Sinorhizobium fredii USDA 257: one gene and its partner. The protein of the gene in region 1 binds, or shares a complex with, the protein of each later gene. Links are inferred from orthologs where the notes say so. Each region holds a gene or a part of one and is shown on either strand. Other genes may lie near its edges.

What was found.
Region 2: the proteins of carA (region 1) and carB are in contact, whole or in part, in a solved structure (PDB 1KEE), measured with the Escherichia coli proteins. The link is inferred for Sinorhizobium fredii USDA 257 from one-to-one orthologs.

The regions. Positions count from the first base shown.
Region 1 is NC_018000.1:4,818,200-4,827,931, forward strand. Bases 1,876-4,732 are described here. They hold carA (glutamine-hydrolyzing carbamoyl-phosphate synthase small subunit), read left to right. Parts: upstream 1,876-2,629; coding sequence 2,630-3,835; downstream 3,836-4,732. Other genes in these bases: USDA257_RS22610 (GatB/YqeY domain-containing protein), read right to left, coding at 1,876-2,303; USDA257_RS22620 (LysR substrate-binding domain-containing protein), read right to left, coding at 3,917-4,732. Also shown: dnaG (DNA primase), read right to left, coding at 1-1,718; more of USDA257_RS22610, read right to left, coding at 1,854-1,875; more of USDA257_RS22620, read right to left, coding at 4,733-4,807; USDA257_RS22625 (SDR family oxidoreductase), read left to right, coding at 4,924-5,682; USDA257_RS22630 (NAD(P)-dependent oxidoreductase), read left to right, coding at 5,704-6,576; USDA257_RS22635 (pyridoxal phosphate-dependent aminotransferase), read right to left, coding at 6,694-7,896; USDA257_RS22640 (hypothetical protein), read left to right, coding at 8,356-8,748; USDA257_RS22645 (hypothetical protein), read left to right, coding at 8,738-8,938; USDA257_RS36960 (hypothetical protein), read right to left, coding at 8,935-9,171; USDA257_RS22650 (PQQ-dependent sugar dehydrogenase), read left to right, coding at 9,113-9,732. UniProt on the Escherichia coli protein: Small subunit of the glutamine-dependent carbamoyl phosphate synthetase (CPSase).
Region 2 is NC_018000.1:4,173,946-4,184,843, forward strand. Bases 6,876-10,898 are described here. They hold carB (carbamoyl-phosphate synthase large subunit), read right to left. Parts: upstream 10,568-10,898; coding sequence 7,076-10,567; downstream 6,876-7,075. Other genes in these bases: USDA257_RS19500 (DUF6894 family protein), read right to left, coding at 6,876-6,903; USDA257_RS19510 (zinc-dependent alcohol dehydrogenase family protein), read right to left, coding at 10,787-10,898. Outside these bases: USDA257_RS19465 (Lrp/AsnC family transcriptional regulator), read left to right, coding at 1-170; USDA257_RS19470 (glycosyltransferase family 2 protein), read left to right, coding at 290-1,102; USDA257_RS19475 (glycosyltransferase), read left to right, coding at 1,122-2,153; USDA257_RS19480 (glycosyltransferase), read left to right, coding at 2,150-3,172; USDA257_RS19485 (glycosyltransferase family 4 protein), read right to left, coding at 3,182-4,237; transcription elongation factor GreA, read right to left, coding at 4,377-4,853; USDA257_RS19495 (MFS transporter), read left to right, coding at 5,143-6,606; more of USDA257_RS19500, read right to left, coding at 6,616-6,875. UniProt on the Escherichia coli protein: Large subunit of the glutamine-dependent carbamoyl phosphate synthetase (CPSase).

The DNA of each region.
Region 1 (9,732 bases):
GTCCATAGCCGCGCATAGCGAATCTGCTGGTCGAGGGCGCCGATCAGGGCGCCGAACCCCTCCGCCTCCAGTTGCTCGACGAGACTTTCCCGTGTCAGCCGCGGGCCGTTTGCCGCCGCCGCGTTCAGAACCGCCGCCCAGCAACGCTGCAGATCGCGATGATCGAACTCGATCGTCGAGATCTCGTCATATTCGTCGAAAAGCAGTTGCGGGTGATTGACGATCGTCAGTGCCAACACACTTTCGCGCAGCGATGGCGCTGCCTGCTGACCACTGACGAGCGAGGAGCGCACAAGGCGATCGGAGATCGTGGTCGGGCCGGCGTTTCGGTCGCCGCCGGCATGACGAAAGCCGCCGCCTTGCCGACCACCGCGCTCCCGTCCACCTCGCTCGAAGGGACGCCGGTCACTTCTGAACGGCGCATTGCCCTGCAGAAAGGCGTTCAGCCGGTCGCGCATGTCCTGGCCGTAATGGCGGCGGACGCTTTCGTCGGCGATGACCGAGGTCACCTGCCTCAGCCGCGCTTCGAGCTCGGCGCGTTTTTCCGGCGTATCAAACGTGCCGCCCTGCACTTCACGCATCCAGACCATGTCTGCCAGCGAGCGGGCATTGGCGAGCACCTTGTCAAACGGCTCGCGTCCTTCATGGCGGACGAGGTCGTCCGGGTCCTTGCCGTCCGGCAGCATGGCGAAACGGACGGAACGGCCGGGCTTCAGGTGCGGCAGCGCCAGGTCGACGGCGCGATTGGCCGCCCGGATGCCGGCGCCGTCGCCGTCGAAGCAAAGCACCGGCTGCGACGTCATCTTCCAGAGGAGGTCGAGCTGGTTCTCGGTGAGCGCCGTGCCGAGCGGTGCCACGGTATTCTCGATACCCGCCTGATGTAGCGCGATCACGTCCATGTAGCCTTCGACGGCGATGATCGTGCCGACTCCATCGGCGCCCTGCGAGGCACGCCGGGCGCGCGCGAAATTGAAGAGCACATTGCCCTTGTGGAAGAGTTCGGTCTCGTTGGAGTTCAGATATTTGGCTGGCGCATCGGCCGACATGGCCCGCCCGCCAAAAGCGATCACCTTCTCGCGTGCCGAAAGGATCGGGAACATGATCCGGTCGCGAAAGCGGTCGTAGGAGACCGGGACGTCCGGCCCATGCACGACAAGGCCACAGGCCTCGATCTGCTCCTTGCCGACACCCTTGCCGGCGAGAAACTCCTTCAAGGCGTTGCGGCTGTCCGGCGCATAGCCCAGTCGAAATGTCTCGATCGTCCGGCCGGTCAGGCCGCGCTCGCGCAGATAGGCGCGCGCCTTCGCCCCCATCGCGCTCTGGAGCTGATCCTGAAAGAACTGCGTCGCCAGTTCCATGACGTCGAGGAGGTTCGTCCGTTCCTTCTCCCGCCGCTCGGCCTGCGGGTCGGGCTGCGGCATCGCGACGCCCGCCATATCAGCGATCTGCTGAACTGCTTCGGGAAAGTTCAAGCCTTCGAGATCGGTCAGGAAGCGGAAATGATCGCCGGAAACACCGCAGCCGAAACAGTGATAGCGGCCCTTGCGGTCCTCGCAATGGAAGCTCGGCGACTTCTCGCCGTGGAAAGGGCAGCAGGCCCAGTAATCGCCGCGCGACACATTGGTCTTGCGCCGGTCCCAGGTGACGCGCTTGCCGATCACGTCCGAAATCGGAACGCGGTCGCGGATCTCGTCAAGGAAGGACGGTGACAAGCGCATGGGTACCTCTGGCCAGCTTCCATATAAGCGGCATGGCTGGAGGAAGCCACAGTCCCCTTTGGTATTGCCCGCAATTCACAGGGAGAGGGACGGCTGAACGAAAGCAGCGCGCCCTCAAGGATCGCGCGCAATGGGCTATTTCAACAGTTCCTTGAGGATGCTGGAAGCCTTGGCGAAATCCATCTGGCCGGGATAGCGCTCCTTCAGCACGTTCATGCACTTGCCCATATCACGCAAGCCCTGGGCACCGGTTTCCTGGATGATCGCGACGCAGAGCTCCCGAATCTTCTCCTCCGAAAACTGCTCGGGCAGGAACGCGTTGATGATGGCGATTTCCTGCCGCTCCTGCTCTGCGAGTTCCGGGCGGCCGCCTTGGTCGTAGATGCGGGCCGATTCCTCGCGTTGCTTGATCATCCTGGCGAGGATCTGCATGATTTCATCATCGCTTGCCGGATCCTTGCCCTGACCGCGATTGGCAATATCGCGGTCCTTGATGGCTGCCTGGATCAGCCGAACGGTCGAAGTCCGCCGGGCATCCCTGGCTTTCAGAGCTTCCTTAAGGGCGTTTGCGAATTGCTCGCGCATATCTGTACTCCGTCCCGAAGCCGGCCCCGGCTGCCAGCGTCCGGACCAGCTCGTTTGCCTCGTTGTTGTCGTCGTCTTAAACCAGTGCGGCAGGTACAATCAAACCGAATGCGCAACCGGTTGAATTTTAAGGAACTTTATTTCCCGACAATTCACGGCGGCCGGTTGACCCGATGAGAGCCTTTGTTTATTTTCCGGCACCTGCACGAACATCGGCATGAACCTCTTTCTCGCGGGGCTTCCGCGCGCCATGCCGCATGCAATTTGAAGGGGGCTGAACCGACCGGCTTTAAAGCCGCGCGGTCCGCCGCAACGGGATAGGAACGATGACCGCGACACCCGCATGGACAATCCAGAAACCCACCGCCCTGCTCGTTCTGGCCGACGGCACGGTGATCGAAGGCAAGGGCATCGGCGCAACCGGCAAGGTCCAGGCCGAGGTCTGCTTCAACACGGCGCTGACCGGGTATCAGGAAATCCTGACGGACCCTTCCTATCTCGGCCAGATCGTCACCTTCACCTTCCCGCATATCGGCAATATCGGCGCCAATGATGAGGACATCGAGGATCTGACGCCGGCGGCCCGCCACGGCGCCGTAGGGGTCATCTTCAAGGCCGACATCACCGATCCTTCCAACTATCGCGCCGCCAAGCACCTCGACGCCTGGCTGAAGGCGCGCGGCGTCATCGGGCTTTGCGGCATCGATACGCGGGCGCTGACCGCCTGGATCCGCGAGAACGGCATGCCGAACGCCGTCATCGCCCATGATCCGGCCGGCGTCTTCGACATCGAGACGCTGAAGGCGGAAGCAAAAGCCTGGGGCGGCCTCGAGGGACTCGATCTTGCCAAGGTTGCGACCTCAGGCCAGTCCTATCGCTGGACCGAGAAGCCCTGGGTGTGGAACGAAGGTCACTCGACACTCGGCGAAACCGAAGCCGCCTATCACGTCGTGGCGCTCGACTACGGCGTCAAGCGCAACATCCTGCGCCTTTTCGCCGGCCTCGATTGCCGGGTCACGGTCGTTCCGGCCGAGACGAGCGCTGAGGAAGTCTTGGCCTTGAAACCGGACGGTATCTTCCTTTCGAACGGCCCGGGCGACCCGGCCGCCACCGGCGAATACGCGGTGCCGGTGATCAAGAACCTGCTGAAAAGCGACATACCGGTCTTCGGGATCTGCCTCGGTCACCAGATGCTGGCGCTGGCGCTCGGCGCCAAGACCGAGAAGATGCATCAGGGGCACCACGGCGCCAATCATCCGGTCAAGGACCACACGACCGGCAAGGTCGAGATCGTCTCGATGAACCACGGCTTCGCGGTCGATTCGAAGTCGCTGCCGGAAGGCGTTGAAGAGACTCACGTTTCGCTCTTCGACGGCACCAATTGCGGCCTGCGCGTCAATGGTAAATCGGTTTTCTCGGTCCAGCACCACCCGGAAGCCTCGCCCGGGCCGCAGGACAGTCACTATCTCTTCCGTCGCTTCCTGAACCTCATCCGCGAGAAGAAGGGCGAACCGGCGCTGGCTGAGCGCTGAGCGCACGGTTCCCGAATTGTGATGAAAGGCCCGCCGCGTGTGCGGGCCTTCTGCTTTGTAATATGGCCTAGCAGCCGCATGTCAGCCCTCGCCGAGGCGAGCCGCCAGGAAATCTACGGTCGCGCGCACCGACGGTAGTTGGCCGCGCCTATGCGGCATCAGGATGGTCGTCATCACTTTGCCCGCAGTCCATTCCGGCAGGATTCGGACCAGAGCGCCGCTTGCGATCTCATCCTGGCAAAGCTTGCCGGGCAAGGTGGTAATGCCGAGCCCCGCCATAGCCGCTTCGCGCAGGACGCGGGACTCGTCCGCCACGAAACGTGGCTTTGGTGAAATCTCCACACTCGCCCCATCGGCGTGCTCCATTACCCAGCCGTCCGACGTAAGCGACGTCATCAGGCCGTCGTGCTGTGCCAGATCCGCGGGCTCCAGGGGCATTCCCCGCTGGTGTAAATAGACAGATGCGGCGACAAGCATTTTCGCTTGCGATCCGACGCGGCGCTGGACGAGGCCCGAATCCGGAAGCGGCGCGAAGTGGTCGCGAACGGCAAGGTCAAAGCCTTCCTGAACAATGTCGACGAAGCGGTCGGTCGCGTGCAGGATCACGCGCAGCTTCGGATAGGCGAGCGCGAGTTCGGGCAGCAGCGGCGCCAGCGAGAGCTGAGCCGTCGGTACCGAAGCGGTGATCCTGACCGCACCGCTCGGCTCGGCGAGCCGCCCCTTCACGATATTCTCTGCAGCCTCCGCTTCGATCAGCATTGCTGCCGCATGGCGATAGAAATCCTCACCCGTCTCGGTCACCGAGAAGCGGCGCGATGTCCGATTGATGAGGCGGACGCCAAGGTCCTGTTCGAGGATGGCTAGCCGCTTGCTGAGCGTCGATTTCGGCAGATTGAGCGCCCGCGCCGCCGGGGCAAAGCCTTTATGGTCGACCACGTGGACAAAGAAGGTGAAGTCGTTCAGGTTCGCCATGATCTCTCTATCGTCTGCATATGTGAACGATAGGTCCACATTTTCCCGTCTAGCATAAAGTCGTCCACGAATGCACCTCTACCTCATCGTCTGTTTTGAACGAAGAGGAAGACATCATGACAATCTACCAAGGCAAAAAGGCCGTCGTGATCGGCGGCACGCATGGCATGGGGCTCGCGACCGTCACGCGTCTCGTCGATGGCGGCGCGGACGTGCTCTTGACCGGACGCAACGAGGACAACCTGGCAAGGATCAAGCAGGAGTTCGGCGCACGCGTGCATGCGCTGCGCTCCGATATCGCCGATCTCAACGACATCACCGTGCTCGGCGCGATGGCCGGCCAAAAGCTGGGCGCCATCGATCTGCTGCACGTCAATGCCGGCATCTCGGAACTGGAGACATTCGACAAGGTAAGCGAGGCGTCCTACGACCGTCAGTTTGCGGTCAACACCAGGGGCGCCTTCTTCACCGTGCAGCGGTTGGCACCGCTGATCCGCGAAGGTGGCTCGATTGTGTTTACATCATCGGTCGCCGATGAGGGCGGTCACCCCGGCATGAGCGTCTACAGCGCCACCAAGGCGGCACTCGTCTCCTTCGCTTCCGTACTAGCGGCCGAGCTTCTGCCGCGCCGCATCCGCGTCAACACGGTCAGTCCCGGCTTCGTCGACACCCCGACCAAGGGTGTGGCGGGCTTGAGCGACGCCGAGCGCGCCGAGTTCAAGGCGCTCGGCGACAGCGTGACGCCGATGAGGCGCAATGGCACTGCCGACGAAGTGGCACGCGCCGTTCTGTTCCTCGCCTTCGAGGCCACCTTCACCACCGGGGCAAAGCTCGCCGTCGATGGCGGCCTTGGCCAGAAGCTTTCCGTCGCCTGAGACGATGTCAAGGAGTAACCCATGAGCAGAATTTCCACCCTCGGCACCGGCGCGATGGGCTCCGCGCTTGCCGCAACCCTCATGCGAAACGGTCATTCGGTAACGGTCTGGAACCGCACGCCAGCGCGGGCCGAGCCGCTCACAGCGGCCGGCGCAAGCATTGCGGCAAGCCCGGCGGACGCTGTGGCCGAAGCCGATCTTGTGATTCTTTGCGTCGTCGACTACGCCGCCGCCAGGGCAGTCCTGGAGGAGGCAGAGGGCGCACTCGCTGGCCGCGACCTGGTCAATCTCACCAATGGCACTCCGCGCGATGCGCAGGAACTGGCGGCTTGGGCGACGGCGAAGGGTGCTGCCTATCTCGACGGCGGCATCATGGCGATCCCGCCGATGATCGGCGAGGCCGGAACCTTGATCCTTTACAGCGGCTCGACCGCTCTTTTCGAGCGGCACAAGCCGTCGCTGATCGCGCTCGCCGAAGGCCGCTATCTCGGCGGGGATCCGGGCCGCGCGGCGCTCTATGACCTCGCGCTTCTGTCTGGCATGTACGGCCTCTTCTCGGGCTTCCTGCATGCCGCTGCACTGGTGGCAAGCAGCGGCGACAGGATGACCGATTTTCTAGCGCTTCTCCTGCCATGGCTCGAGGCGATGAGCGGCACCCTCCCCGACCTGGCCGACAAGATCGACAGCGGCCTGCACGACCGCAACGTCGTCTCCAACCTGGCGATGCAGACGGTCGCCCTCGAAAATATTGTCCGCGCGAGCGGCGAACAAGACGTCGCGCCTGACTTCATCGACGTCATGCGAAGGCTTGCTACCAGCCGGGTCGACCAAGGGCATGGCGACGACGACATCTCCGCAGTGGTCGAACTGATCAGGAGGCGGGAATTAGTGTAGACTCAATAAGATAGGGCTTCTTCCTGAATCGACTTGGGCAATTGCCGAATCGATTTCTGAGCATGAAAAAGCCCGCCGGGAACGGCGGGCTTGACGTGTGTTGCTTTGTCCGCGCCGTTACTTGCAGGCGGCGCAGAAACGCTGGACTCGGCGGCAAGCCTCTTCGAGGAGTTCCTCGGAGGTCGCATAGGAGATGCGGAAGTTCGGGCCTAGACCGAAGGCCGAACCGTGCACCACCGCAACGCCTTCCACTTCCAGAAGCTCGGAGACGAAGTCCTCGTCGGTCTCGATGACCTTTCCCGACGGGGCGGTCTTGCCGATCAGCCCGGCGCAGGAGGGATAGACGTAGAAGGCACCTTCCGGCGTCGGGCAGGAAATGCCCTTGGCCTGGTTCAGCATGGAGACGACAAGATCGCGCCGACCCTGGAAGATCTCCTTGTTGCGTGGGATGAAATCCTGCGAGCCGTTCAGCGCCTCCACAGCGGCCCATTGCGCGATCGAGGTGGCGCCCGAGGTCTGCTGGCCCTGGATCATGTCCATCGCCTTGATGAGTTGCAAGGGGCCGGCGGCATAGCCGATGCGCCAGCCGGTCATCGCATAGGCTTTGGAGACGCCGTTCATCGTCAAGGTGCGGTCGTAGAGGCCGGGCTCGACCTCGACCGGCGTTGCGAACTTGAAGTCGCCATAGGTCAGGTGCTCGTACATGTCATCGGTCAGCACCCAGACATGCGGATGTTTCATCAGCACATCCGTCAGCGCCTTGAGTTCGTCATGCGAATAGGCAGCGCCCGAGGGGTTTGATGGCGAGTTGAAGACGAACCACTTGGTCTTCGGCGTGATCGTCTTCTCGAGATCCGCGGCCTTGAGCTTGAAGTTGTTTTCCTGCGTCGCCGAAACGAACACCGGCGTGCCACCGCACAGCGCCACCATCTCCGGATAAGACACCCAGTAGGGAGCCGGGATCACGACTTCATCGCCCGGGTTAAGGGTCGCCATGAAGGCGTTGAAAAGAATCTGCTTTCCGCCGGTGCCGACGATCGTCTGCGCGGCGGTGTAATCGAGATTGTTCTCGCGCTTGAACTTCTTCGCGATCGCCTCGCGCAGTTCCGGAATGCCGGAGACCGGCGTGTACTTCGTTTCGCCGCGATTGATCGCGTCGATCGCCGCCATCTTGATGTTGTCCGGCGTGTCGAAATCCGGCTCCCCGGCTCCGAGGCCGATGACGTCGCGGCCTTTCGCCTTCAACTCGCGGGCTTTCTGCGAAACGGCAATGGTGGCGGAGGGCTTTACACGAGAAAGGGCATCAGCAAGGAAGGCCATGGTGTGAGGTCCTGATCGTTTCGAAACGGGGCGTGAGGCGCTACGGAACGGAGGATCGGGCTCCATAGCGGTTAGGTCTATGTCGAAAGACGCAGGGCCTTGCAAGCGTTCGACGCAGAAAAACGGCGGCCAGGCCGTGCAAAATGCGTCACCATGACAAAGTTTCATCAATACGATCACGAGCTTCGATGGAAGGCGGGCACCTGTCCGTTCGCGCAGGCTCCCAGCCTGGGGTAATTTCGCCTCGCCGGGGTTCCCGCGGCCCAACGCGAAGGGTTTCCGCCCGCAGCATCGTCGACACCCTTTATCTCGGAAATCCCGCGATTCTCACGCGTTTACCCACCGCCCTTGTTTCGCCACAATAACTGTCGCAGAGCGCCCCAATTCCGTCCCGCAAGAGCCGATATCCAGGCGTCTTCTCATCTGACGCGAAATGCACTGGCATCGTGGGGGTGTGCTATGTTTCTCGATGACGAAATCGCTTCGACGCGAACGGGCCGTAACGAGGCGCGCTGGGGATTTTTTCTCGCGCTTGCGGCGCTCGCAGTCTGCATGGTGATGATCTTCGGTCTGGTGGTCGAGACGGCGGCCCAGGCGGCCGAGGGCAAGTTCGAACAATCCGCTGGCGCCGACGCGAAGTTTGCGATGCTGATCGTTGCCGACCCTGCCCCGGCTGCCCCCACCGCACGGGCGGGTCTTGATCAACCGCAGACGAGGACGGAAGCTGGCCGGCAGATGCTCGCCGGAGCGACGCTGCTTGCAGCGGCGCTCACGGCCGCCACCACTTTCGTCGTCGGGCGTCGCCAGATCGCCGCGTTCAGCAGGGCGAGAAGCAGACGCCATGGCCGATGACGGAGACGATCTGCCTGAGCAGCGCGCCGGTTTCCTTGCCCGGTTGTCGGCCACCGAGACGATCATCGTGGCGATCATCGCCATGATTGCCCTTGCGGGCCTGTTGCTGGTCGGCAAAGGCTTTTACATGAAGGCCAAGGCTGAGCTCTTCGCCGCGGAGAAGCACGCGGCGAAGAATGTGGTCGGTTAGGACCAACAGGCGTTGGACGTCACGCTCACGCCGCTCACACCCACGATAAAGCCGTTTTGATCGGATTTGACTTGAAGCGGAGGCGGCTGCGCACCAGTTTCTCCCCAATCGATTATGAGCAGCCAAGCCTGGCTGAGCAGGCTTGCCGGCCGAGCATAGGAGCGTCGAAGCGCAATGCGGCCCGTGCGTTGGACAAAAACCAAGTCGAGCAAGAGCCGCGCGGCATTGATCATGGCCGTTCTGCCTCTGGCCACCGCCTTATTCCTGTCCGCCGCTCTCCCTGCCGCTGCACAACAGGCTCGGGAATTCCAGGCACAGACGGGGACGGTCCTCATCGAGACACTCGCAGGCGGGCTTCAGTATCCCTGGGCGGTCGAAGTCATGCCTGACGGCGCGCTGATCGTGACCGAGCGGCCAGGACGCCTCCGCATCCTCCGCGACGGCAAGCTCTCGCCCGCGATCAAAGGTGTTCCGGACGTCGCCGAGCATGGCCAGGGTGGGCTGCTCGACGTCGCACTCGACCCGCAGTTTTCTACGAACCGCGCCCTTTACCTCACCCTGTCGGCGCGCGGCGACGGCGGTTACGGCACCGTTCTCGTGCGCGCGACGCTCTCCGACGACGAGCAGAGGCTGACGGACGTGAAGGAAATCTTCCGGATGGACCGGTTCACGCGGGGCGGCCAGCATTTTGGCTCGCGCATCGCCATCGACCGCGATGGCAGCCTTTTCTTCGGCATCGGCGACCGAGGCGATCGTGATCGGGCCCAGGACCCGCGTGACCATGCCGGCGCAAT
Region 2 (10,898 bases), 640 kb from region 1 along the record:
CCTGGATGGTCTCGGGTGAATCGGACTTTCTGCTTCAGTGCGTCGCCGAGAACCTTGCGGCCTTTCAGGATTTCGTTATTGAAGAGCTCACTGCGACGGACAATGTCGATACAGTACGGACGATGCTGACGATCCGCCAAGTGAAGGACGCCTGCCAGGTGGAGATCTAGCGAAGCATCGCCGTTGTCAATCAATCTGGGCGAAACTGGGAAGCGGAGCTTGAAACTCGCTCGACAAGAGCCCTTTCGCGCCACGCAGGCTGCCGGTCGCGGCCGGTCAGAGGATCTCCATGACGCCAAAGCTTCCCCTGTCCGCTTTCATCATCTGCTTGAACGAGGAGGCTTATCTCGGCAATTGCATCGAGAGCCTCGAACAATGCGCGGAGATCGTCATCGTCGATTCCGGCTCCACCGACGGGACGGCGGCGCTGGTGCAATCCTATATCGACAAGGGCTGGCCCATCCGGTTCATGTACGAACCATGGCGTGGCTATGCCGGGCAGAAGCAATTCGCCCTCGAGCAGTGCGGCCAGCCCTGGTGCTTCAATATCGACGCGGACGAGCGGTTCGACGAACCGCTCAAGGCTCTGTTGCCTTCGCTCTTGAACGCCCCGGCCGACATCGTCGGCTGGCGGGTGGCGCGCCGCCCCTATCTGATCGGCTACGGCTACACGCCCGAAAAAGTGCAAGAACGGCGCAATCTTCGCCTGATCCGCAACGGCCGCGGCCGCTATGATCTTGGCCAGAAGGTGCATGAAGGGATCGTTCCGGACGGCAAGGTGGGCGCAGCCCGTTCCGGCAGCCTGCTGCATTATCGGCCGCTGATCATCGACGAGCAGATCCTCAAGGAGAACAAGTATTCGACGCTGAAAGCGGATCAGCAGATGGCGGAGGGCAAGGCAGCGCGGCCGTACAAGCTGCTGTTTAGTCCACCGCTCTATTTCTACCGGCTCTACTTCCGAAACGGCCTGTGGCGCTGCGGCTTTCCCGGCTTCATCGAAGCGATGACCGGAGCAGTCTACGCGTTCCTGACTGCTGCCAAGGTCTATCAGCGGCATGCGCTGAAGGCGCGGCCAAACATCGACGATGCGCTTTCCCGCTAATGCCCGGAAAAGGTGACCCATGAAAGTCATGCATATTCATTTCGGCAAGGAAGGCGGCGCGGAACGGTTCTTCGTGAACCTGGTCAACGCCCTGCATGACAGGGGTGTCGAGCAGCGCGTGCTGATCCGGCCCGGGCGTAGCTGGCGCAGCGAGATCGAGCGGAGCGCGCAGGTCTACGAGGGCGTCTTCCGCCGGCTTTCGCTGTCGCGATTTTTCCTGCAGTGGCGGATGTCGCGCATCCTGAGGGAGTTCCGGCCCGATGTCATCATGGCCTGGCAGTTGCGCGCCAGCCGCTTCATGCCTTCCTACAAGAACGCCTTACGGATTTCTCGTCTCGGCGACTATCCGGAGCATCTTGGTTACTACACCAATGTCGAGACATTGGTCTGCATCACCCCGGACATCGCCGCCAAGGTGCGGGAATTCGGATGGCGCCGTGATATCGAGGTGATCGCGAATTTCACGCGTGCCACACCCGTCGCGCCGGTCGCGCGATCGGAGATGCAAACGCCCGCCGAAGCATTCGTCGTAGTCGGCATGGGGCGTTTCGTCAAACGCAAGGGCTTCGACGGGCTGCTTCGCGCCATCCAGAAGGTCGAGGGTGTTTATCTTTGGCTGCTCGGCGACGGGCCGGAACGGGATGAGCTTGAGGCGTTGACCGACAAACTGGGAATACGCGAGCGTGTCCGCTTTCCCGGCTGGCAGACCAATGCCTATGGTTACCTCGCTGCCGGTGACGCTTTCGCGATCAATTCGTCGCATGAGCCTCTCGGCAACGTGTGTTTCGAGGGCTGGGGCGCCGGCAAACCGACTATTGCGGCACGGGCCGAAGGGCCTTCCTGGGTGATGACGCATGAGCGCGACGCCTTGATGGTGGACTGCGCCGACGACGAGGGCCTCGCGAACGCGATTCGCAGGCTGCGGGACGATCCGGTGCTACGCGAAAGACTGAGTGCCGGCGGCCGCGAAACACTGCAGACGCGCTTTTCCGAGAAGGCGATCACCGACGCCTATCTCGAGCTCTTCGCAAAAGGTGCGGCGCAGCGATGAAAGTGATGCACTTCCATTTCGGAAAAGACGGCGGCGCGGAACGTTTCTTTGTCCACCTCGTCAAGGCGCTTGCCGAACGCGGCGTCGAGCAGACAGCGGTTATCCGGCCCCACCGCCCGTGGCGCCCCGAAATCGAAGGTTCGACCAGGATAACGGAAAGCCATTTCCGGAACTTGTCTCTGGATCGCCTGCTTCTGCCGCGCAAGGTGATGCAGATGGCGCAGCGCGACAGGCCGGACGCCCTCATGGCCTGGGCACCGCGCGCCAGCCAACTGATGCCGCCTTATAAGCGGTGCATCAAGATTTCCCGGCTCGGCGACTATCCGCCTCGCCTCGACTATTTTCACAACACGGACTGCATTGTCTGCAATACGCCGGGCATTGCCGAGCATGTCCGCAAGCTCGGCTGGAAGCGGGATGTCGAGATCATTTCGAATTTCACCAGCACCGAACGTGTCGAACCTATAAGCCGGGCGACGCTCGACACGCCGGAGGGCGCGCCCGTCGTCATGTCGATGGGCCGTTTTGTGGAACGCAAGGGCTTCCACACACTCATCGAGGCCGTTGCCAAAGTGCCGGGCGCTTACCTTTGGCTGCTGGGCGATGGCGAGGAGGGGGAAAACCTCCACAAGCTCGCAACCGATCTCGGCGTCAGCCAAAGGGTCCGCTTCGCCGGCTGGCAGAAGGACACGAGACGCTTCCTCGCGGCGGCCGATATTTTCGTCATGGCTTCGAACCACGAACCGCTCGGCAATGTCATCCTGGAAGCCTGGGCCCAGGGAACGCCAGTCGTCTCGAGTCGCTCCGAAGGGCCGCAATGGTTCATGCGCGATGGCGAGAACGGCCTGATGGTCGACATCGGCGATGCCGATGGGTTCGCCCGCGCGATCGAGCGGATTGCCGACGATCGCAGCTTGGGCGCCGCACTCGCCGAACGGGGACATCAGACGCTGGTCAGTCATTTCTCCAAGGAGGCGATCACCGACGCCTATCTGACGCTATTCGCCTCGAAACGGTAAGCTTCAGCGTCAGCGCATCAGACGGTCGTAGATCGCGCCGATTGCCCGAGCTTCGCCCTCGATAGCGAAATCTCTGGACGCACGCGCCAGACCGTTCGCGGCGGCAGCCGCAAGGCGGGGCAGGTCGTCCATGAAGGTGGCGGCGCCATCGACCATCGCTTCGAGATTGCCGGCCGGAATGATGAGCCCGGTTTCGTCCGGCCCTTCTGCGATCAGTTCCGAAAAGGCGCCGACGTCACTTGCCACGACCGGCACGCCGCTCGCCATCGCCTCGAGTGGCGTCAGACCGAAGCCTTCCCAGCGCTGCGGCGCGACAAAGAGATCGAGGGCGCGATACCAATCGGGAATATTCGTGTGCTCGCCGACGAACAACAGGCGATCGGCGAGCCCCGCCTTGGCGACCCGGTCCTTCAATTCAGCCTCGAAGGCGAGGTGAGGGCCCGTGGCGCGTCCGGCGACGATCGCACCCCATTCGGGCCGGCCGGGCAAAAGGGCGATCATGCTGTCGACGAAAAGGTCGGTTCCCTTCTGGTGGCGGACACGGCCGAAGCAGCCGACGTATTTCCTGGACGGATCGAGATCGAGCCCACGCTTCGCTGCCGCCTTGTCGACCGGCGGGTGGAAACGTTTGGTGTCGATACCGTGCAGGATGACAGTGCTCGGCACCGCCAGATAGGCGGCGGTCTTGGCGCTGGTGGCGATCACCGCATCCATCCGGCCGATGAGGAACTTGCTCCACCCGGTATGCCGCCGCTGCGAGGCGGAGGTGAAGACGATCCGGATCTTCATGCGCAGCAGGTCGCGCAGCAGGATTGCCGGCAGCATTTCGACATTGCGGCGCGCATGCCAGACGCGGCAGCGGCGGCCTTTCGGCGTCCGCCACAGCTGGATCAGGTCGCGAAACCGGATCGATGGCAGACTCGTGGGCAGCCCGAGCCCGAGGACCGCGATCTTCTGCCCGAGGTTGCGCTGAACGGGAACAAGCTGGATGATCGTCGAAGTGACGCCGGAGAGCCGTCGCTTGAAATTGGGCGCAATAATCTCGATGTCCCGAATATCGGCCACGTGAGCGCTCTCCTTGCGCCGCTAGCAATCAGTTGTTTGGGGGAGAGGGGGGCGGAGCGAACGCCGCGCCCTGGGTGGAATGGCGAGGCCCTGTTCGGCCTCTGCCGCGTTCGCGCGTTTCGGCCGTGGGATCGGGCGCTCAGCCCCACTGAACGGCGAGGATCTCGTAGGCCTTGGAGCCACCCGGTGCGTTCACTTCGATCGAGTCTCCGACTTCCTTGCCGATCAGCGCGCGGGCGATCGGCGACGAGATCGAGATCCGGCCAGCCTTGACGTCAGCTTCCTGGTCTCCGACGATCTGGTAGGTCTTTTCTTCCTCAGTGTCCTCGTCGACGAGCTTGACCCTCGCGCCGAACTTGATCTTCGAGCCGGACATCTTCGACAGATCGATGACCTCGGCCCGGGCGATCAGATCTTCGAGCTCGGAAACGCGGCCCTCGTTGTGGCTCTGGGCCTCCTTGGCGGCATGGTACTCGGCATTTTCCGACAGGTCCCCATGGGCACGCGCCTCGGCGATCGCTTCGATGATTCGCGGGCGTTCTTCCTGCTGGCGCCAGCGCAGTTCCTCCTGCAGATTGGCGAATCCACCCTGGGTCATCGGAACTTTGTCGACCATTTCATTGTCCTTTACCAAGCGCGCGGCGCCACCTCCCGGCGGCATCGACGCAAAAGAAAACGGTCCCCGGTGCAAAAGCACCGGAACCGTCCGAAACATCCGAACCGTTCTTATAACAGAAACGGAACTGCGAAAGCCAGATTTTTCGCGACTGTCCACGGGCGGCCAAGGCCGCATACGACCTTGAGCTTCTCGCAATAAGCGGTCACTTGCAAAAGGCCTCTTTACCTCAACAGCACTTGAGGTTGTATCAATGCTGGTTCCATGAACAAACGATCGGAACCAATCTATGAGTGTAGCCGAAGAGAACCCGAGGATCTCCAGCGTGACAAGGCACAGGGAAGGCGAGGGACGCTGGAGCGAGTTGCTACGGAGGGATCATCTCGCCGCGACCGTGACATTGTGCCTCGGCGTCGCGCTCTTTGCTTTCAACGAATTCTTCATTTCGACGGCCTTGCCGACGGCGGTCGAGGAGTTCGGTGGCGCAGCCTTGCTGTCCTGGGCCTTCACCCTCTACCTCGTCTTCGCCATCATCGGCGGCGCCCTGGCGGCCAATCAGAAAGCCCGATTCGGTGCGCGCAATACGCTCATCGCTGCAGCGCTTGTCTTCGCCACAGGCACCGTCATAGCGACCTTGGCGACCGGAATGCCGCAAGTGCTCGCCGGCAGGCTGCTGCAGGGACTGGGCGAGGGCATCATTGCCGGGGTTTGCTACGCACTGATACCGGAGCTTTTTCCGCCGCGGCTCGTTCCCAAGGTCTTCGGGGCGGAAGCGATCGTCTGGGCTTCTGCAGCCTTTGCCGGACCGCTGATCTCCGGGCTACTCACGGAATACTGGTCGTGGCGCGCCGCCTTCTTCGTCAACATACCGGCCGTGGCGGTCTTCATCGCCCTCGTCATTGCGATCGTCGGTCAGCCGAAGCAACGCACGGTAGCGGCGGGCGCCGTTCCATTGCCGCGACTTGTCGCTTTCGGCCTCGGGATCTTGCTGATCTCGCTCTCCAACACCGCCAGCAAGGGTTATGTGATGGCGGTTTTGCTCATGATGGCACTCGCAGTTTTCATAATTGCGATCCGGTCCGACCGCAGATCGCCGCATTCCATTCTGCCGTCCGGTGCGTTCTCGCTCCGCACCGCACTTGGCACCGGCCTCTGGGTCGTTCTGTTGATGCCGCTGGCCCAGGCATCCGGTTCCGTCTATCTCGTCTATTCCATGCAGCAGCTGTGGGACTTCGGACCAACAGCCGCCGGCTTTTCCAGCGCCTTAATGGCCATGTCCTGGAGTGCAACAGCAATTGTGGTCGCCAGTCTGCCCTCGCATGCATTTCGCATTCGGCTGATGTGGACGGGACCGCTGATCCTCTGCCTTGGTCTCGTCGGGCTGACACTCGCCGTCGGCAGCGGCGAGCACCGGCTCGTCTTCATCGGGCAGGTGGCGATCGGTGCAGGCTTCGGGATCAGTTGGGGAACGCTCAGCCAGTTCCTGATGGACGTGTCGACCAGAGAGGAACGCGACAAGATCTCGGCGCTACTGCCGACGCTGCAATCGGCCGGCTACGCGATCGGAGCTGCCGCTTTCGGCGCAACCGCCAATGCATTCGGCTTCGATGAAGGCGCCAGCGACAATGTGTTGTCTTTGTCGTTGCTTGCCGTGTTTGCACTCGCTTGCGTGATTGCCGTCGCATCGGTCTTCTTTGCCGTCAGCACGCTAAGCTTGTCGCGGCAGGCACCTTCAGCCGCCACGCTCAAGTGAGAGCTCCAGTCACGGCGGAGAGGACGGCATTCTCAGGGAGGCGTCGCCTGGACGACGCCTGCCAATGAAAGCAAACTGCTCGTGGCCGCGGCCTTCGGATGGCGCGACGGTCGCGAGCAGTTTACCCTCGCTCGAGCGTACCTCCACCTTCAGCGATCCATAGTCCGCATCACGGCCGATCTTGTCGGCAATGCGCCGAGCGTAATAAAGCGCCGAACCCTCGTCGAAATGGACGATGCCATCCTCATCGATGAAGCGTTCATCGCCCCAGCGGAGATCGAAAAAATAGAGTTGCACGTCGTGGCCCCGCTTCGCGCGTTGCCGTTGATTGCGGCTTTGCTGACGGGTGGCATGGAACCACGGCGCATCCGAATGCAGCCTGAAGCAAACGTTCAGGTTGCATTCAGATATCTAACGAGAATTGACGCGCAATGGCGCACCGGAAAACAGATGCGCTATCAGGCATTCGTCAAGCCTCGAAATAGCTCTGCAGCGGACGCACCTCGAGGCTCCCGGCCTTCAGCGCCTTGATGGCGTGTGCCGCTGCCTCGGCTCCGGCCATGGTCGTATAATAGGGAACCTTCTGCATCAGGGTCGCACGGCGGAGCGACTTCGAGTCGGAGATCGCCTTGTTGCCATCCGTTGTGTTGATGACGAGCTGGATCTGGCGGTTGCGAATGGCGTCTTCGACGTGCGGCCGGCCCTCGAGCACCTTGTTCACCTTGGTGGCGGTAATGCCATGCTCGGCCAGGAACCGGGCCGTGCCGCCGGTTGCCATGACTTTGAATCCGATGTCCACGAGAACGCGGATGGCCGGCAGCACGCGTGCCTTGTCCTCGTCGCGCACCGAGACGAAGACGGTTCCGTCGCGCGGCAGGTCGACGCCGGCGCCGAGCTGGGACTTGGCGAAAGCCAGCGCATAGTCGGTATCGAGGCCGATCACTTCGCCGGTCGAGCGCATTTCGGGACCGAGCAGCGTGTCGACGCCGGGGAACCGGGCGAAGGGAAACACGGCTTCCTTGACGGCAATGTGCTTCAGATTGCGCGGATCCGGCTTCTTCCCATAGGCGGCAATCGCGTCATCCAGAGTTTCCCCGGCCATCACCCGTGCGGCGATTTTCGCAATCGGCGCCCCGATCGTCTTGGCGACGAACGGGACCGTGCGGGAGGCGCGCGGATTAACTTCGAGCACGTAGATCGTGCCGTCCTTGATGGCGAACTGCACGTTCATCAATCCGCCGACGTTCAGTGCCTTGGCAAGCGCTGCCGTCTGACGCTCGAGTTCGTCCACCAGGTCGTTGTCGAGCGAGTGCACCGGCAGCGAGCAGGCCGAGTCGCCAGAGTGAATGCCCGCCTCCTCGATATGCTCCATGATACCGGAAACGAAGACATCCTTGCCGTCGCACAAGCAATCGACATCCACTTCGATCGCATTCGTCAGATAGCTGTCGAAGAGCAGCGGGTTCTTGCCGAGCAGCGTGTTGATCTGGCCGGTCTTGTCGTTCGGATAGCGCTGCTTGATGTCTTCCGGCACGAGTCCGGGAACGGTGTCGAGCAGGTAGCTCTGCAGCATGCTTTCCGAATGGATGATCTGCATGGCGCGGCCGCCGAGAACGTAAGACGGCCGCACGACCAGCGGAAAGCCGATTTCGCCAGCGACGAGACGGGCCTGTTCGACGGAGTAGGCGATGCCGTTGCGCGGCTGGTTGAGGTCGAGCTTCATCAAGAGCTTCTGGAAGCGGTCGCGGTCTTCGGCAAGATCGATCGCGTCAGGTGCCGTGCCGAGGATCGGGATGCCGTTCTTCTCCAGCGCTTCCGCAAGCTTCAGCGGCGTCTGGCCGCCGAACTGCACGATTACGCCGTGCAAGGTGCCGTTTTCCTGTTCGGCCCGCATGATCTCGATCACGTCTTCGGCCGTCAGCGGCTCGAAATAGAGCCGGTCGGAGGTGTCGTAGTCGGTCGAAACGGTTTCCGGGTTGCAGTTGATCATGATCGCTTCATAACCGGCGTCCTTCAAGGCGAAGGCCGCGTGGCAGCAGCAATAATCAAATTCGATGCCCTGGCCGATCCGGTTCGGGCCGCCGCCGAGAATGACGACCTTCTTGCGATCGGAGACCTGTGCCTCGGAGCGGGCAGCGCCGACGAACGGCGTTTCATAGGTCGAATACATGTAGGCGGTCGGCGAAGCGAACTCCGCCGCGCAGGTATCGATGCGCTTGTAGACCGGGCGGACGTTCAGCGCATTGCGCAGCTCCGCCACTTCCTTCGGGCGCTTGCCGGTCAGCGTCGCAAGCCGGGCGTCCGAGAAGCCCATCGCCTTCAGCATTCTGAGGTTTTCGGCATCCTGCGGCAGGCCGTGTTCGCGGATGCGGGCCTCCATGTCGACGATCGCCTTGAACTGGGCGATGAACCAGGGATCGATCTTGCAGGACTCGTGCACTTCCGCCTCGGTCATGCCTAGGCGCAGCGCCTGGGCGACCATGCGCAGGCGGTCGGGGGTCGGGATGCCGATCGCGGCGCGAATGGCGTTGCGGCCGTCACCGTTCTCGTCGAAATCCGGAACTTCGATCTCGTCGAGGCCGGTCAGCCCGGTTTCAAGCCCGCGAAGCGCCTTCTGCAGCGATTCCGCAAAAGTGCGGCCGATCGCCATCACTTCGCCGACCGATTTCATCGCGGTGGTCAGCGTCGGCTCGGCGCCGGGGAACTTCTCGAAGGCGAAGCGCGGGATCTTGGTGACGACATAGTCGATCGACGGTTCGAAGGAGGCAGGCGTGGCTCCCCCGGTGATGTCGTTCTCCAGCTCGTCGAGCGTATAGCCGATGGCAAGCTTGGCGGCGATCTTGGCGATCGGAAAACCTGTCGCCTTGGAGGCGAGCGCCGACGAGCGCGAGACGCGCGGGTTCATCTCGATGACGACCAGGCGGCCGTTTTCCGGATTGACCGCGAACTGCACGTTCGATCCGCCGGTTTCAACGCCGATTTCGCGCAGAACCGCGATCGAGGCGTTGCGCATGATCTGATATTCCTTGTCGGTCAGCGTCAGCGCCGGCGCGACGGTGATGGAATCGCCCGTGTGGACGCCCATCGGGTCGATGTTTTCGATCGAGCAGATGATGATGCAATTGTCCGCCTTGTCGCGGACGACTTCCATTTCATACTCCTTCCAGCCGAGCACCGACTCCTCGATCAGGACTTCGGTGGTCGGCGAGGCATCGAGACCACCACCGATGATCTCGAAGAATTCCGAGCGGTTGTAGGCGATGCCGCCGCCCGTGCCGCCGAGCGTGAAGGAGGGCCGGATGATTGCCGGAAGGCCGACATCGTCGAGCGCCTGGGCGGCGATCGCCATCGCATGGTTCACGTAGCGCTGCTTGCGGTCGCCTTCGCCGAGATTCCACCTGTTTTCGAGATCGTCGAGGGCGGTGTCCAGTTCGGCACCGGAGAACTTGGCCTTGAGCGCGGCGCGCTCCGCCTCGTGCGCCTTGCGGTCCTGCTCCTTGATGTCGGTGGCGTTCGCCAGCCGCGACTTCGGCGTCTCGAGCCCGATCTTGGCCATCGCCTCGCGGAAAAGGGCGCGGTCTTCGGCCTTGTCGATCGCCTCTGGCTTGGCGCCGATCATCTCGACATTGTAACGATCGAGGACGCCCATCCGCCGCAGGGAAAGCGCCGTATTCAATGCCGTCTGGCCGCCCATGGTCGGCAGCAGCGCGTCGGGGCGCTCCTTGGCAATGATCTTGGCGACGACCTCGGGGGTGATCGGCTCGACATAGGTCGCATCCGCAAGCCCGGGATCGGTCATGATCGTCGCCGGATTGGAGTTGACGAGGATGACGCGGTAACCTTCCTCTTTAAGAGCCTTGCAAGCCTGGGTGCCGGAGTAGTCGAATTCACATGCCTGGCCGATCACGATCGGCCCCGCGCCGATGATGAGGATCGATTTGATATCTTGGCGCTTCGGCATGGTTCTCATCCGTTTTCTGGCTGCGCGAAAAACCGGCCGAGCTGGGAGATCGCCGGCCGGGTGCGCAATGAATGGTGTTTTCAGGCTAGAAGCGGCTTATAGGCAAATGTCTGTGCCAGCGGAACCCCGAAAATTCCGGAATCGACAATAAAGCGAAGATATTTGTGCGCCGATCAAGGGGGACGTCAGCAATCGATTTTCGCTGACGTGCGCGGCCTTCTAGGAAGACGGGATCACCAGCACTTTAACCTCTCCCGGGAGGGCTGGATTGGCAATGATATCCGGGGCCGCGTCGAGGGTCACGCGCCTTGAAATGAGCCGGTCGATTTCG